DNA from 3 places in the Streptomyces sp. NPDC052773 genome. Region 2 is predicted to be linked to each of the others. Evidence: riboswitches for the same ligand, from Rfam matches in the RefSeq annotation. Region 2 holds a riboswitch; each other region holds the start of a gene.
What was found. Region 2 has a riboswitch for cyclic di-AMP ahead of ACIG0D_RS28335 (M23 family metallopeptidase). Riboswitches for the same ligand answer to the same signal wherever they lie in the genome.
Positions count from the first base shown of each region.

Region 1: another riboswitch for cyclic di-AMP. It lies ahead of ACIG0D_RS31065 (C40 family peptidase); the one in region 2 lies ahead of ACIG0D_RS28335 (M23 family metallopeptidase).
Region 3: another riboswitch for cyclic di-AMP. It lies ahead of ACIG0D_RS15655 (transglycosylase SLT domain-containing protein); the one in region 2 lies ahead of ACIG0D_RS28335 (M23 family metallopeptidase).

Region 1 is NZ_JBITZX010000018.1:147,550-153,137, forward strand. It holds gene ACIG0D_RS31055 (ATP-dependent Clp protease proteolytic subunit) at 1-395, shown strand, start outside; gene ACIG0D_RS31060 (hypothetical protein) at 403-711, shown strand; cyclic di-AMP (ydaO/yuaA leader) riboswitch at 1,068-1,274, shown strand; gene ACIG0D_RS31065 (C40 family peptidase) at 1,278-1,751, shown strand; gene ACIG0D_RS31070 (ATP-binding protein) at 1,907-2,365, opposite strand; gene ACIG0D_RS31075 (helix-turn-helix domain-containing protein) at 2,578-3,438, shown strand; gene ACIG0D_RS31080 (DUF397 domain-containing protein) at 3,448-3,669, shown strand; gene ACIG0D_RS31085 (8-amino-7-oxononanoate synthase) at 3,712-4,839, opposite strand; gene bioB (biotin synthase BioB) at 4,987-5,588, shown strand, end outside.
Region 2 is NZ_JBITZX010000015.1:116,541-122,128, reverse strand. It holds gene ACIG0D_RS28350 (GNAT family N-acetyltransferase) at 1-573, opposite strand, end outside; gene ACIG0D_RS28345 (HPr family phosphocarrier protein) at 752-1,033, shown strand; gene ACIG0D_RS28340 (GntR family transcriptional regulator) at 1,242-1,937, opposite strand; gene ACIG0D_RS28335 (M23 family metallopeptidase) at 2,163-2,927, opposite strand; cyclic di-AMP (ydaO/yuaA leader) riboswitch at 2,940-3,107, opposite strand; gene ACIG0D_RS28330 (M16 family metallopeptidase) at 3,333-4,721, opposite strand; gene ACIG0D_RS28325 (M16 family metallopeptidase) at 4,718-5,588, opposite strand, start outside.
Region 3 is NZ_JBITZX010000006.1:129,839-135,426, reverse strand. It holds gene ACIG0D_RS15665 (outer membrane lipoprotein carrier protein LolA) at 1-43, opposite strand, end outside; gene ACIG0D_RS15660 (polyprenyl synthetase family protein) at 527-1,537, opposite strand; cyclic di-AMP (ydaO/yuaA leader) riboswitch at 2,179-2,343, shown strand; gene ACIG0D_RS15655 (transglycosylase SLT domain-containing protein) at 2,349-2,855, shown strand; gene ACIG0D_RS15650 (HAD family hydrolase) at 2,901-3,785, opposite strand; gene fahA (fumarylacetoacetase) at 4,029-5,240, shown strand; gene ACIG0D_RS15640 (M56 family metallopeptidase) at 5,448-5,588, shown strand, end outside.

The sequences.
Region 1 (5,588 bases), on a different contig from region 2:
CGGCGCTCTACGACACGATCCGGTACGTGAACTGCGACGTGGAGACGATCTGCCTCGGCCAGGCAGGCTCCTCCGCCGCCGTGCTCCTGGCCGCCGGGACGCCGGGCAAGCGATACGCCCTGCCCGGCGCCCGGGTGGTGATCCGTCAGCCCGCGTTGCCGGAGCCGGTGCGGGGACAGGCCGGCGATCTCGCCATCCAGGCCGAGGAGTTGGTCCGCGTCCGGTCCCGCCTGGAGGAGATGCTGGTACGGCACACCGGGCGCAGCCGGGAGCAGGTGACCGCCGACATCGAGCGGGACACGATCCTCACCGCCCGGGAGGCGCTGGAGTACGGCCTGATCGACCGGATCATCACCGACCGCAGGGCCTCGGGCACCGCGCCCGGCGGGAGGTGAGCCGCCGATGCTGCCGCCCGAACTGCCGCCGCTGCCCGCGCTGACCCGCGCCGAGAGCGAGTTGATCGACCGTTACCTGGAGGTGGTGGACCTGCTCGGCCGGATCAACCCCGGCCGCCACGGTCACACGTACGGCGGACTGCGGGCCGCCCAGGCGCTGGTGGGCAAGGCCGCCGCCCTGCGCGACGCGCTGGCGCTGATGCACCAGCGGGGCGAGACGGAGCTGCACGCGCCGACGCTCGCGCGGGCGCTGCGCGTGCTCGACGGCGAACGCCGCACGGCGCGCGTCACCCTTCCGCCGCGCTCCGACAGTTGACGGCCCGGCACGCGTGAGCGGGGCTCGCCGCGCAGGTGGCGAGGCGTGCGCGGTCCGGCTGAAACGGACTGAACGGATTACCCACGTTCGGCGTAGCCACACCTCCTTTTTCGAGCTGGCTCAGGTTGCGCCGAGGGCGGTCCCTCGGGGCGGAATTGGGCATTCCGTCGCTGGTCCGGGGGGCAGTTGCGGTCTTGACTTCCGATCGCTCGTCAGGGTGTCCACCCGAACGGGTGAGTGGTGAGGAAGACCACAAATCCCCGGTTGCGTTGGGATTTTCGGACATGTGTGAGTCAAGATCCCTGTCTGACGACAAGACCCCGCCACCGCGGCGGGGCGATCCGGGCGGACGCCGAGTCCTGCCGCCGCCTGGATGCCCGGTCGACAGGAAGTGGATCGGCAGGAGTGGAGGACCCAAGCACGACGGGTCGCCGGTACGGACGGCTCCGCGAGGAGACGCCGGATCGAGCAGCCCTTGGGGTGAAGCCGCGGCAACGCGGCCGGGCTACTTCGCCAGCCCGAATCCGACAGGTCATCCTTCACAGGCGGCTGACGAAGGGTTGCGCATGAACGCGCTCAATCGTGTCCCGTCGCTCATGGCCCGGGCCGGCACGGCCTCGGCCCTGACCCTGGCCGCGGTCGGCGGCTCCGTGGTCGCCCCCGGCTTCGCCCCGGAGGCCGCGGCCGCCACGCCGGCAACGAAGGCCCTCCAGGTCGCCGCGTCCAAGAAGGGCTCCCCCTACAAGTGGGGCGCCACCGGACCGAAGCGGTTCGACTGCTCGGGGCTCACGCTCTACTCGTACAAGAAGGCGGGCAAGACCCTGCCGCGTACGGCCGCGGCGCAGTACAACAAGACGCGCCACATCTCCGCGAAGAGCCGCAAGGCCGGAGACCTGGTGTTCTTCCACTCGGGGTCCAACGTGTACCACGTGGGCATCTACGCCGGAAAGGGGAAGATCTGGCACGCCCCGAAGACCGGGGACGTCGTGCGGCTGCAGAAGATCTGGACGAAGAGCGTCTGGTACGGCCGGGTCAAGTGACCCCTGCGGGCCGGTGACGGCGCCCCTGACCCGCCGTCACCGCGCCCGGCAACGTCCGTGAGCGACCAGCCGGGCCCGCGCGCACCCGCGCGCGGGCCCGGCCTGCTTGTCGTGGGGCCGGCGCGCGCGTCGGTTTCGCGGCCGGGAGAGCCGGGTCAGGGTTCCTGCTGCTGTACCGCCGTCACCGGCCGGGCCGGGACCTTCCAGGGGAGTTCGATGGCGACGGTTTTGCCGCCCTCGCGGGTGGGGCGCACTCTCAGCCGGCCGCCGCACTCGGCGGTGAGACAGCGGATGATCACCATGCCGCGGCCGTTGTCCTGCTGCACCGCGTCCGGCAGCCGCTTGGGGAACCTCGGGTGGCTGTCCGTCACACCGATGCGCAAGTGTTCGTCACGGTCCACTTCCACGTCCACCGTGAAGGTGGGTGACTCCCCGAAGGTGTGCTGTACGGCGTTGGTGGCGAGTTCGGAGACGATCAGCCGGATGGTATCGGCCACCTCCGCGTCGGACGGCAGACCCCACTCGGCCAGGGTGCCGACCACATAGGCGCGAGCCGCGGAGACCGAGGCTGGATCGCTCGGCAGAGTGACGGATGCTTCCAGATGGTCTGCCATGGCGATGTCGTCCCTTTCCCACGGGACCGCGGACCGACACGAGGGCGAACGTTCGAGTACGGTCCCGGACTGGTGCTTCGTCGCCAGACTGCCACCATCGGGGCGATCCCGGTGGCGATCCACCAAGATATGCATATATCTGTCGCTCGAAGCGGTGAACTCTGCGACGACAGACCGTATTTGGGCGGCTCGGTTGGAGTAAGGAGGAGCCCATGCAGCACGGTCCTGCGGTACGCCGCCGGAAACTGGGCGCCGAACTGCGTGCGCTGCGCACGGGTGCGGGCCTGACGAGTGGTGAGGCGGCGCGGCTGGTGGGTTGGCACCAGTCCAAGGTGAGCCGGATCGAGACGGGCGCGAGCGGGGTGAAACCGGCCGATGTGCGGTTACTGCTGGATGCCTACGGGGTGAGCGATCCCCAGCTGCGGGAGTTGCTGCTGGTGCTGGCGGGGTCGGGCTGCGGGCAGGGCCGGGACCACTGGTGGCACGCCTATCGCGGGGTGCTGCCGCCCACCTACCGGGACTTCATCAGCCTGGAGTCGCAGGCCAGCGGCATGCGCACCCTGGAGACCTCGGTGGTGCCCGGGCTGCTCCAGACGCCCGAGTACGCCCGCGCGGTGACCCGGGCCGCCGTGGAGGGCCTGGACGAGGACCGGCTGGACACGCTGGTGGAGGTGCGGCTGGCCCGGCAGGACGTCCTGCGCTCCCAGCCGCCGCTGCGGCTCAGCGCGGTGCTGGACGAGGCGGTGCTGCGGCGCGAGGTCGGCGGCCCGGACGTCATGGAGGACCAGCTGCTCCGGCTGATGGAGGCGGCGCGGTTGCCGCAGGTGGGGCTCCAAGTGCTGCCGTTCGCCGCGGGGGCCCACATCGGCGTCACCGGGCCTTTCGTTATCTTCTCATTTTCGAACACTTCTGATCTGGATGTGGTTGTTCTCGACCACTTGACGAGTAGCCTCTATCTCGAACGGAAAGAAGATGTTGGGGCCTACACCGAGGCTTTCGACGCGCTTCGGAGGCACGCCCTGTCACCCGAGGAATCGTTGGAATACATCGCCGGGATAGCTGACGGCGCGTAAGGAGGCACCATGACCGTTCTGCCTCGGAACGTACCTTCCACGACCCATCTATCCGATGTCCACTGGCTGCGCAGCAGCTACAGCACGGGAGCGAACAACTGCGTGGAGACGGCCAGGCCCCGCTCGGGCGCCTGGGCCGGACTGCTCGCCGTACGCGACTCCAAGGACCCGGCCGGGCCCGCGCTGGTCTTCTCACCCGAGACCTGGGCGCACTTCACGGCCGCCGTCTGACCCACCGTCCACCGGGAGCGACGCACGGCCGTGGACGCCGACTCATGGCCGCGTTTCGCCGATCACACGTACAGCGCGTTCGATCTGGTCCCCGGAGAGGTCCGCGCGGGCGGTCAGCCGCAGCCGGGAGATGCCGTCGGGCACGGAAGGAGGTCGGAAGCAGCCCACGGCGAGTCCGGCGGTCCGGCAGTCGGCCGCCCAGCGCACGGCGCTCTCCGGGGACGGAGCGCGCACCGACACCACAGCGGCGTCCGGCCGTACCGCCTCGTGGCCCGCGGCCGTCAGCCGGGCGTGGAGTTCGCCCGCCACCGCGCGCGCCCGCTCCGCCCGCTCCGGCTCGCGGCGCAGCAGCCGCAGGGCCGCCAGGGCCGCGCCCGCCGCCGCCGGGGCGAGCCCCGTGTCGAAGATGAACGTCCGGGCCGCGTTGACCAGGTGGTCGATCACCCGGGCCGGGCCGAGCACCGCGCCGCCCTGACTGCCCAGCGACTTGGAGAGGGTGAGCGTGACGACGACGTCGTCCGCGCCCGCCAGGCCCGCCGCGTACGCGGCACCCCGGCCGCCCGCCCCGAGCACCCCGAGGCCGTGCGCGTCGTCCACCACCAGCCCGGCCCCGTGCTCCCGGCAGGCCGCCGCCAGCTCCGCCAGCGGGGCCGCGTCGCCGTCCACCGAGAAGACCGTGTCGGACACCGCGACGGCCGGCCCGTCGTGGGTCCCGATCGCCTTGCGGACGGCGTCCGGGTCGGCGTGCGCCACCACCTGAGTGGTGCCGCGGGCCAGCCGGCAGCCGTCGATGAGGGAGGCGTGGTTGCCCGCGTCGGAGACGATGAGCGAGCCGTGCGGGGCCAGCGCGGTGACCGCGGCGAGGTTGGCCGCGTAGCCGGAGGAGAAGACCAGGGCGGCCTCGAAGCCGCAGAAGTCGGCCAGCTCGCGTTCGAGTTCCCCGTGGAGTTCGGTGGTGCCGGTGACCAGCCGCGAGCCGGTCGAGCCGCCGCCCCAGACGCGCGCCGCGCGGGCCGCGCCCTCGGTGACCTCGGGGTGGCGGGCCAGGCCCAGGTAGTCGTTGCTCGCGAGGTCCAGCAGGGGCGAGTCGGCGGGCCGGGGCCGCAGGGTGCGGACGAGTCCCGCGCCGCGGCGCAGTTCCGCCTGCTCGTCGATCCAGCCGAACGCCATGGGTCCTCCGGGGATTTTGTAGGCAGTGCACAGACACTAGCGGCCCGTCCCGCGGGCCAGGATGTGGCAATCCACACACCACGAAGTGACGCTGTTGTGCGAACTCTCCTTGGCCCGGAGCACCTCCGTAGGACAGGATCGGCTCTCATGGACCTGCTGAACACGCTGGTGGACAAGGGGCTTCGGCGCGAGCTGCCGACCCGCGAGGAGGCGCTGGCCGTCCTCGCGACGACCGACGACGAACTGCTCGATGTGGTGGCCGCGGCCGGAAAGGTACGCCGCCACTGGTTCGGCCGACGGGTGAAACTCAACTATCTCGTCAACCTGAAGTCCGGCCTGTGTCCGGAAGACTGCTCCTACTGCTCCCAGCGGCTCGGCTCCAAGGCCGACATCCTGAAGTACACCTGGCTCAAGCCCGACGAGGCCTCCAAGGCCGCCGCCGCGGGCCTGGCCGGGGGTGCCAAGCGGGTCTGCCTGGTGGCCAGCGGGCGCGGTCCGACGGACCGGGACGTGGACCGGGTCTCCGAGACCATCAAGGCGATCAAGGAGCAGAACGAGGGCGTCGAGGTGTGCGCCTGCCTGGGTCTGCTCTCCGACGGCCAGGCGGAGCGGCTGCGCGAGGCGGGCGCCGACGCCTACAACCACAACCTGAACACGTCCGAGGGGACGTACGGGGAGATCACGACCACGCACACCTACGCCGACCGGGTCGACACCGTGCAGAAGGCGCACGCGGCGGGCCTGTCGGC
Region 2 (5,588 bases):
CAGGGAGCGATCGGTGGGTTCGAGGTCCAGCTCCAAGCGGACGACGCCGTCCTCGAAGCTGCGCTTCTGGGTGTACCCGGCGTCCGTGAACACCTTGATCATCTTGGTGTTGGCGGGGAGCACCTCGGCGGCGAAGCGGCGGATGCCGCGCTCGCGGGCGACGGCGGCGATGTGTTCGAGGAGGGCGGAGGCGACACCGCGGCCCTGGTGGGCGTCCTGCACCAGGAAGGCGACCTCGGCCTCGTCGGCGGGTGCGGAGGCGGGCAGTCCGTTGGCGCCGATGCGGTCGTAGCGTACGGTGGCGATGAACTCGCCGCCGATCGTGGCCGCGAGTCCCACCCGGTCCACAAAGTCGTGGTGCGTGAAGCGGTGGACGTCCTTCGTGGACAGGCGCGGGTAGGGCGCGAAGAAGCGGTAGTACTTCGACTCGTCCGAGACCTGCTCGTAGAAGCTGACCAGGCGCTCGGCGTCGTCAACGGTGATGGGGCGGATGCGCGCGGTGCCGCCGTCGCGCAGCACCACGTCGGCTTCCCAGTGGGCGGGGTACTCGTGCCGGTCCGACGAGGTCTGCATGGGCCCCAGAGTACGGCTCGCGTCCGACAACGGCGCGGGGCAGTCTGTGAGGACGGAAGCACGGACCGAGGCCGCGGTCCGGCGTCACCCGGTGGAGGGGACACGTCCGCTCCGGGAGCATGCTTCGCGATATGGGAAACTGGTCTAGACAACCCTGAACACCGAAGGGCAGCAACACATGGCTGAGCGCCGCGTCAACGTCGGCTGGGCCGAGGGCCTTCACGCCCGCCCCGCCTCCATCTTCGTCCGAGCCGCCACGGCCGCAGGCGTCCCGGTGACGATCTCCAAGGCCGGTGGCAACCCGGTCAACGCGGCCTCCATGCTGGCCGTTCTCGGCCTGGGCGCCCAGGGCGGCGAGGAGATCGTCCTCGCCTCCGACGCCGAGGGCGCGGACGCCGCTCTCGACCGCCTGGCCAAGCTGGTCGCCGAGGGTCTCGAGGAGCTCCCCGAGACCGTCTGACGCTCGCGCGGCAGTCACGTGGAAACGCGTCACCGCGTCGCCCTTTCGGGGCGGCGCGGTTTCGCTTTTCCCGGGATGAATGCGAGGGCCCTCTGGTGAATTCCGGGCAGGCGTCCGGCGCGCGCACGGTCAATTACCGGCACGCCGAAAAAGGGCAGGGAAAATCCGCCGCCCATCGAATAACCGTTCTTTGTATACGGTGCCCGTGTTAATGCCGCAGGCCCGAGATGTTTACGGCGTGTTGCGAATTCCTCACACGCTCCGGGCGCTCCCCGCCCGGGCCGAACCGCAGCCGGTGCGCCGCGCTCGCGCGCTCGGTGTGCAGCGCGGTGATCGCCCGCGCGCGTTCGCTGTCGCCGCGCGCGACGGCGTCGACGATCGCCCCGTGCTCCGCCCAGGCCTCCACCGGGCCGGCCGGCGCCTCGACCGTGTACATCCAGGCGATCTTGTGCCGCAGCTGGGTCAGCGTCGAGGTGAGCGCGGGGCTGCCGGAGGCCTGCGCCAGCGTCTCGTGGAACCAGCCGCCCAGGGAGCGCAGGTCGTCGCTGTGGCCGCGGCGGGCGCGCTCCTGGCCCAGCCTTACCAGGCCGCGCAGCACCTTCAGGTGGGCCTCGGTGCGCCGCTGCGCCGCACGGGAGGCGCCCAGCGGCTCCAGCAACAGCCGCATCTCCAGCAGGTCGGCGGCCTCCTGCTCGGTCGGTTCGGCGACGCACGCGCCCGCGTGGCGCCGGGTCACGACGAAGCCCTCGGCCTCCAGCGTGCGCAGGGCCTCCCGGACGGGGACGCGCGAGACGCCGTAGCGGCGGGCGAGCAGTTCCTCGGTGAGCCGGCTGCCGCGCTCGTAGACACCCGCGACGATGTCGTCCCGGATCGCCGTACACACCGAGTGCGCCGGAATACGCATGACCGACCTCCGCCTTAATCCCCGTGAAACGTCGACGATTGACGTGTGTTCAGCGACTCTATTGCAATGGGGCGGAATTTCCGATGGCGGGCCGGAATCCATGGATATTTTTTGGACAAGGGGGCGGCCGAAACGCCGAAAGCCCCGGCGCGGGCCGGGGCTCGGAGACTCCTGAGGGGCTGGGAGACGTCCTGCGGGGCTCGGAGACGTCCCGCGGGGGCTGGGTCAGATGTTCACGCCGTGCGCGCGCAGGTATGCGACCGGGTCGATGTCGGAGCCGTACTCCTGGCTCGTGCGGGCCTCGAAGTGCAGGTGCGGGCCGGTGACGTTGCCGGTGGCGCCGGACAGGCCGATCTGCTGGCCCGGGGTCACCGTCTGGCCGACGGAGACACCGATGGAGGACAGGTGGCCGTACTGGGTGTACGTGCCGTCGTGCATCCGGATGACCACCTGGTTGCCGTACGCCCCGCCCCAGCCGGCCTCGACGACCGTGCCGGCGCCGACCGCGTGGACGGAGGTGCCGGTCGCGGCGTGGAAGTCGACACCGGTGTGGCTGCCGGAGGACCACAGGGAGCTGCCGGCCTGGTAGCCGGTGGAGACGTAGGAGCCGGTGATCGGCATCACGAAGGTGTTCAGGCGCTTGCGCTCGGCCTCGCGGGCGGCGCGCTCCTGCTCCTCGCGGGCCTTGCGGGCCTCCTCCTCGGCGCGCTTCTTCGCGGCGGCCACGGCCTTCTCCTCGGCGGCGGCCCGCTCGGCGGCCTGCTGCTGTGCGGCGGCCTGGGCGTCGATCTGGTCGGCGACCTCGTCGCCGATGGTGAGGACCGGCAGCAGGCCGGTCTGCTCGGCGGCGGCCTCCGCGGCGAGCGCGGGGCTCGCCAGGGTGCCGATGACGCCGGTGGTGGTGAGTGCCGCGACACCCGCCGCGCGGGCGGTGGAGCGCTGCATCCGGCTGGGACGACGATGCTTCCCGGTGGCGCGCGTGAACGCCATGAAGTGGCTGGTCCTTTCCTTCCCTCTCGCCTACCGGGTTAGCTGACGGGTTCGGAGCAGGAAGGTCTCCTACGGACCCCCTCGCGGGCTGCGCGGGCGTCCGATTCACCCCAGGGACTTGATGGTTGGGTCCCCGGCTCCCCTGGCTCGCGCCGTACGGGGACTCGGCGATGGCTGTCCGGTGCCGCGGGTGCGGCGCACTGCCTGACGAACAGCCCGGACGACGCTAAGACGACCGGCTTTCAAAGCCCAAACGGATGCGGGTTTTTGTAGCGCATCCCACAGGTCAGACAGGCAACCTCCGCCCCAATTCGGACATGAAGGGGCCCTGGCGACGCATCGGTCACCAGGGCCCCTCCGCGCGGATGTGCCGCAGCGCTCGGCGTGGGTGTGCCGCCCGGGCGTCTACTCGGCGGCCACGACGGTGACTTCGCCGATGCCCAGAGCCTCCACGGGCTCCTTGATCTGCGCCGCGTCACCGACGAGGACGGTCACGAGACGGTCCACCGGGAAGGCGTTGACCACCGCGGCGGTGGCCTCGACCGTGCCGGTCGCGGCCAGCTGCCGGTACAGCGTCGCCTGGTAGTCGTCGGGCAGGTGCTGCTCGACCTGGTCGGCCAGCGTGCTCGCGACGGCCGCCGCCGTCTCGTACTTCAGCGGTGCCACGCCGACCAGGTTCTGCACGGCGACGTCCCGCTCGGCGTCGGTCAGGCCCTCCGCGGCGAGCGTGCGCAGCACCGTCCACAGGTCCTTCAGGGCGGGGCCGGTGTTCGGGGTGTCCACCGAGCCGCTGATGGCGAGCATCGAGGCGCCCGTGCCGTCCGGGGCGGACCGCAGGACCTGGCCGAACGCCCGCACGCCGTACGTGTAGCCCTTCTCCTCGCGCAGGACGCGGTCCAGGCGGGAGGTGAGGGTGCCGCCGAGGCAGTAGGTGCCGAGCACCTGGGCGGGCCACACGCGGTCGTGCCGGTCGGGACCGATACGGCCGATGAGCAGCTGCGTCTGGACGGCGCCGGGGCGGTCGACGATGACCACGCGCCCGGTGTCGTCGGCGGTGACCGGCGGCACGGGGCGGGGCTGGGCCGGGGAACCGGTCCAGGAGCCGAGGGTGTCGCCGAGGAGGGCGTCCAGGTCGATGCCGGTGAGGTCGCCGACCACCACGGCGGTGGCCGTGCCCGGACGGACGTGCCGCTCGTAGAAGGAGCGCACGGCCGCCGAGTCGATCTTCGCGACCGTCTCCTCGGTGCCCTGGCGCGGACGCGACATGCGCGAGGTCGCCGGGAACAGCTGCCGGGACAGCTCCTTGGCGGCCCGCCGGGACGGGTTGGCCAGCTCGTGCGGGATCTCGTCCAGGCGGTTGCGCACCAGCCGCTCGACCTCGCTGTCCGCGAAGGCGGGAGCCCGCAGGGCGTCGGCGACCAGCCCGAGGCCCTTCTCCAGGCGGGAGGCCGGGACCTCGAGGCTGAGCCGTACGCCCGGGTGGTCGGCGTGCGCGTCGAGGGTGGCGCCGCAGCGCTCCAGCTCGGCGGCGAACTCCTCCGCGGAGTGCTTGTCGGTGCCCTCGGAGAAGGCACGCGCCATGATCGTGGCGACGCCGTCCAGGCCGGCGGGCTCGGCATCCAGCGGCGCGTCGAGCAGGACCTCGACGGCGACGACCTTCTGGCCGGGGCGGTGGCAGCGCAGCACCGTCAGGCCGTTGTCGAGGGTCCCGCGCGTGGGGGCCGGGAACGCCCACGGCCTGGCCTCGCCCGGCTGCGGCTGGGGGTGGAACTCCATGGTGGTCAGCTCGGTCACTTCGCCGCCTCCTCGTGGGCGTCGGCGGCTTCCACGGTCGCCGCGGATTCCGGGTCCTCGGTGCCCTCGACTTGCTCGGGCTGCTCGGGGGTGATCGGCTCGTAGACGAGCACCGCGCGGTTGTCGGGCCGCAGGCGGGCCTTGGCGATCTCCTGGACCTCCTCGGGCGTCACCTCCAGCACACGCTGCACGGCGGTGAGGGCGAGCTGCGGGTCGCCGAACAGCACGGCGTACCGGCACAGTTCGTCGGCGCGGCCCGCTACCGTGCCGAGCCGGTCCAGCCACTCGCGCTCCAACTGGGCCTGGGCGCGCTCCATCTCCTCGGCCGTGGGGCCCTCCTCGGCGAACCGGGCCAGCTCCTCGTCGATGGCGGTCTCGATGACCGGCACCTCCACGTCGCCGGAGGTCTTCACGTCCAACCAGCCCAGGGAGGGCGCCCCGGCCAGCCGCAGCAGCCCGAAGCCGGCCGCGACGGCCGTACGGTCCCGGCGGACCAGCCGGTTGTACAGGCGGGAGGACTCGCCGCCGCCGAGAATGGTCAGCGCCAGGTCGGCCGCGTCGCACGCGCGCGTGCCGTCGTGCGGGAGGCGGTAGGCGGCCATCAGGGCGCGCGCGGGGACCTCCTCCTCGACGACCTCGCGCAGCTGCTCGCCGATGATGTCGGGCAGCGTTCCGTCGCGCGGGGCGGGCTTGCCGTCGTGGGACGGGATGGAGCCGAAGTACTTCTCGATCCACGCGAGGGTCTGCTCGGGGTCGATGTCGCCGACCACCGAGAGGACCGCGTTGTTCGGCGCGTAGTAGGTGCGGAAGAACTCCCGCGCGTCCTCCAGGGTCGCCGCGTCCAGGTCGGCCATCGAGCCGATCGGC
Region 3 (5,588 bases), on a different contig from region 2:
GCCGCCGTGCGGTCGTGCTGTCGTCGGATTCGTACGGTGCCATGTGTGCCCTACCTCCGTCGTCGGCCCGCCCATTCTCACCCGATTGGGTGAGGAGTGGTGGCTTTTCCGTGGCTTCCTTCCGTGCCTCCCATCTGACCAAAAGCGGGCACGGCTTTCGTCAGACCGCGGAATCAACTCCGCGTACTGCTGGGGTATGACACGGCGGGCCGGGATCTCCCCCGACCCGTAGGGGTCACGGTCGCGGTGGGGCCACGGGCGTGGTGCGGGTCACGGTCGCGGTGGGGGTCATGGTCGCGGTGGGGGCCGCGATCGCGGTGCGGGTCATGGCCGTGGTGCGCGCCACGGTCGCGGTGGGGGCGCGGTGCGGGCCACGGCCGTGGTGGGCGTCACGATCGCGGTTGGGGGGCCACGATCGCGGTGCGGGTCATGGCCGTGGTGCGCGCCACGGTCGCGGTGGGGCCGCGATCGCGGTGCGGGTCACGATCACGGCAGGGGCCACGGTCGCGGTGCGGCCCGGCGGGGCTCAGCCCGCGCGGTGGACCACCGCGTCGCACAGCTCCTGGAGCGCCCGCTTCGCGTCGCACTCCGGCAGCGGGGCCAGCGCGGCGCGCGCCTCCTCGGCGTACCGCACGGTGTCCCGCCGGGCCTGCTCCAGCGCCGGGTGCGCCCGCAGGGCGGCCAGCGCCCGGGCGTGCCGGGCGTCGTCGCTGAGGTCGGATTCCAGAAGCTCGCACAGGGCGACGTCCTCGGCGCGTCCGCCGCGCGCGGCCTGCTCGCGCAGCCTCAGCACGGGCAGCGTGGCGATGCCCTCGCGCAGGTCGGTGCCCGGGGTCTTGCCGGACTCGTGGGAGTCGGAGGCGATGTCGAGCACGTCGTCGGCGAGTTGGAAGGCGACGCCGAGCCGCTCCCCGTACTGGGTGAGGACGCTGACGACGGACTCGTCGGCGCCGGACATCATCGCGCCGAACCGGCAGGAGACGGCCACCAGCGAGCCGGTCTTGCCGCCGAGCACGTCCAGGTAGTGGTCGACCGGGTCGCGACCGTCCTGCGGGCCCGCGGTCTCCAGGATCTGCCCGGTGACCAGCCGCTCGAAGGCCTCGGCCTGCACCCGGACCGCCTCGGGCCCGAGGTCGGCGAGGATGTGCGAGGCGCGGGCGAAGAGGAAGTCGCCGGTGAGGACCGCGACGGAGTTGCCCCACCGCGTGTTGGCGCTGGGCACACCGCGCCGCACGGCCGCCTCGTCCATCACGTCGTCGTGGTAGAGCGTCGCCAGGTGGGTCAGCTCCACGACGACGGCGGAGGGCACCACGCCCGGCGCGTAGGGGTCGCCGAACTGGGCGGCGAGCATCACGAGCAGCGGCCGGAACCGCTTCCCGCCGGCCCGCACCAGATGCTGCGCGGCCTCCGTGATGAACGGGACCTCGCTCTTGGTGGCTTCGAGCAACCCTTCCTCGACAGCCGCCAATCCGGCCTGGACATCGGCTTCCAGAGCCTGGTCCCGCACGCTCAGCCCGAACGGCCCGACGACGGTCACGAGGGGTCTCCTGTCTGCTGGTGTCTACTGGCGATTACGCGGTTTGTCGATACGTCGCTGCCTTCACTCAAGTCAGCGTATCCGGTCACGTTTCGATCACCGATGCCGCCCACGGTTACAGCACGGGCGGTATCGGATCACGCCCGGAATGTTTTTGATCAGCTGATAAGAAGGGATATCTCCGGTGGTGACATGCGCATGACTACCGCCTCTCCCCCTCCCTCCCTCTTTCTCCGGCTCCTCCGACTCCCGGACTCCCGACTCCTCCGGTCCCCCGACTCCTCCGGTTCCCCGGTTCCCGCCGACCGACCCTCATACGACAACGACGCGCACTCCATAAGGGGTTCCGCTCCCGCGGCAGACATGGCACGTCTTGAACTTATTGCCCGTTTTGCTGTTTTTGCTCCCCAGCGTGAGTTGACTCACGGCAGCCAGGTCACAGGCTCCACACAGTTCCCTCGTCAGATCCCCACCGGCTCCTGCCAGTTGGCTCCGATCCGGAGAAAAGGATCAAGTACGCCAAACGCGCCGATCATGGTCAACGGGCGCGATAAGTGAATCCGGTACTTGTTCCGGACACGGGCTCTCGCATACGTTCCGGGTCCGTCGGGCGGACGCCGAATCCTGCCGCCGCCCGCCTCACCCACCACGAACTCACTCGTACGGCAGGAGCGGGGGACCCAGGTAACACGCCGGTCCGGGCATCGCCCGGGGCGGCTTGGGGTGAAGTCGTGCGCTGTGGCGCGCGGCCGGGCATCTCCCCGCCCGAACCCGACAGCTCACCTCGCAGGCGTGGGAGAGGACGTTCACCATGCCCGCACGTGTGCCCGCTCAGCCCCTGTCCGCCGCCGACCAGCCGGTCAAGGGCCGCCGCACCCGTCTCGCCCGCACCCTCGCCGTCGCCGGCACGGGTGTCGCCGTGCTCGCGCTGCCGCTGATCGGCGCGACCGGCGCCGCCGCTGCCACCCCGGCCGCGGCGACCGCCGCCACGGCGTACCCCAACAACCTCGACGGCTGGATCCGCCAGGCCATGTCGATCATGGCCCAGCACGGTATTCCCGGCAGCTACGACGGCATCTACCGCAACATCATGCGTGAGTCGTCCGGCAACCCGAACGCCATCAACCTCTGGGACTCCAACGCCGCCAAGGGCACCCCGTCCAAGGGCCTGCTCCAGGTCATCGACCCGACGTTCGCGGCGTACCACGTGCCCGGCACGGCGTACGACCCGTACGACCCGGTCGCGAACATCGTGGCCGCCTGCAACTACGCGGCCGACCGCTACGGCTCCATCGACAACGTCTTCGGCGCGTACTGAGCCACGCTCACCGAGTGAGCCCGGCCTCCGCCGGCTGAGCCGGGCTCACCGCCTGAGCCGGCTCATGGCCTGAGCCGGACTCACCGGCCGAGCCGGGCTCACCGTTTCACCGAAAAGTCGTTCGAGGACGGTGGCGATGCCGTCGTCCTCGTTCGAGAGGGTGATCTCGTCCGCGACGGCCTTGAGTTCGGGGTGGGCGTTGGCCATGGCGACGCCGTGCGCCGCCCAGTCGAACATGGGGATGTCGTTCGGCATGTCCCCGAAGGCCAGGGTGTCCTCGGGCCGCAGCCCCAGATGGTCGGCCGCCAGCGCGAGGCCGGTCGCCTTGGTGATGCCGCACGGCTGGAGCTCGACCGTGCCCGGCCCCGACATCGTGACGGTGGCCAGCGAGCCGACCACCGAACGGGCCACCGCCGCCAACTCGTCGTCGGACAGCGTGGGATGGCGCAGCAGCACCTTGCTGATGGGCTCGCCCCACAGGTCGTCGCGCCGCCCGACCCGCACCGCGGGCAGGGTGGGGTGGGGCATCCGGTAGCCCGGCTCGATCAGCGTCAGCCCGTCGACCCCGTCCTGGTCGACCGCCGCGTACACCTGCCCCGCCTCGGCCTCGATCTTGCCGAGCGCGGTCTCCGCCAGCTCCCGGTCGAGGGTCACCGACCACAGCAGCCGGTCGGCGTCGATGTCGTACAGCTGCGCCCCCTGTCCGCACACCGCGAGTCCCCTGCAGCCCAGGTCCTCCAGGAGCGGGCGCACCCGTGGGGCCGGCCGTCCGGTCACCACCAGATGCCGGGCGCCGGCCGCCGCCACCCGGGCGAGCGCGGCGCGCGACCGGTCGGAGACCGTGTCGTCGCCGCGCAGCAAGGTGCCGTCGAGGTCGGTGGCGATGAGGGAGTACGCGGTGCGCGCGGCATATGCGATGGGTGCGGCCATGATCAGAGAATACGGACCCGGCGCCCGCCCCGCTCACCCTCAACTCCCTTTCCGCCGTCCGGTTTTCACCCCCAGGCGGCGTCCGCGCGGTCCGCTCCTCGCCGGAGCCCGGCGGGCGCGGCTTCTCCGCCTGCCCGGGCCCGCGGACACCACGGCGATGACGGCACTGCCCAAACGGGGATCACCGCCGTAACGTGTGGCGCGACCGCATGGACCGCACGTACGAAAGTGAGGCAGCACCCCATGCCCCCCTTCGATGTCCCCGAGGGCGACCCCTTCGGTCCGCACAACCTTCCGTACGGCGTGTTCTCGCCCGCCGGGTCCGAGCGGCGGACCGTCGGCGTGCGGCTCGGCGACCATGTGCTCGACGCGGGCGCGGCGGCCGTGGCGCTCGGCTCCCCGTACGCCTCGCTGCTCGACCGGCCCACGCTCAACCCGCTGCTCGCGGCCGGCCGCACCACCTGGTCGGACGTACGGCGCGCGCTGACCGCGTGGGTGACCGTGCCGTCCCACCGGGAGACCGTCGCCCCGCTGATGCACCCCCTGTCGTCGGTGACCCTGCATCTGCCCTTCGAGGTCGCCGACTACGTCGACTTCTACGCCTCGGAGAATCACGCCCGCAACGTCGGCCGGATGTTCCGCCCGGACGCCCCCGACTCGCTCACCCCCAATTGGAAGCACCTGCCGATCGGCTACCACGGCCGCTCCGGCACGGTCGTGGTCTCCGGCACCGACATCGTCCGTCCGGCGGGTCAGCGCAAGGCGCCCACCGACCCCGCGCCGGTCTTCGGACCGTCCGTCCGGCTGGACATCGAGGCGGAGGTCGGCTTCGTGGTCGGCACGCCCTCGCGGATGGGCAGCCCGGTGCCGCTGGGCGACTTCCGGGAGCATGTCTTCGGGCTGTGCCTGCTCAACGACTGGTCCGCGCGGGACATCCAGGCCTGGGAGTACGTGCCCCTCGGGCCGTTCCTCGGCAAGTCCTTCGCCACCTCCGTCTCCGCCTGGATCACCCCGCTGGACGCCCTGGAGGACGCCCGGGTCGCGCCCCCGGAGCGCACCCACGAACTGCTGCCCTACCTCGACGACTCCGGCGAGGAACCCGGCGGTTACGACCTGCGCATCTCCGTCGCCGTCAACGGCCACGTGGTCTCCGAACCCCCGTTCTCCACCATGTACTGGACGGCCGCCCAGCAGCTCGCCCACATGACGGTGAACGGTGCCTCCCTGCGCACCGGCGACCTCTACGGCTCCGGCACGGTCAGCGGCCCCGAGCCCGCGCAGCGCGGCTCCCTGCTGGAGCTGACCTGGAACGGCCGCGACCCGCTCGAACTGCCCGACGGCAAGCGCACGTTCCTGGAGGACGGCGACACGGTGACCCTCACGGCCTGGGCTCCGGGTCCGGGCGGTGCCCGGGTGGGTCTCGGCGAGGTGACGGGGACGATCGTGTCCGCGTGAACCGCCGTACCGGACACGGTCGTCGAGCCGTGGAAGGGTGTCCTCCGGTAACGCCCTGGTCCGGGCGCTGACTCCGGGCCCCGCCCGCCGTCATACTGGCGGCGGGCGGAGTGCGCGACGCCGGTGCGGGATGCGGACGGCGCGCGCCCCTCGCCCGCATCGCACGACCGAAGCCGCCCTCTCCCTCCTGGATCCGGAGCCCCTGGCATGACCGTCTGCCTGCTCCTGCTCAGCGTCCTCGCCGTGACGGCCGCCGTGCCGGTCCCCCGCGCGCTGACCCGTGCCGCCTGGCCCGAACGGGAGCCGGTGGTGGCGCTGTGGGTGTGGCAGTGCCTGGTCGCCACCGTG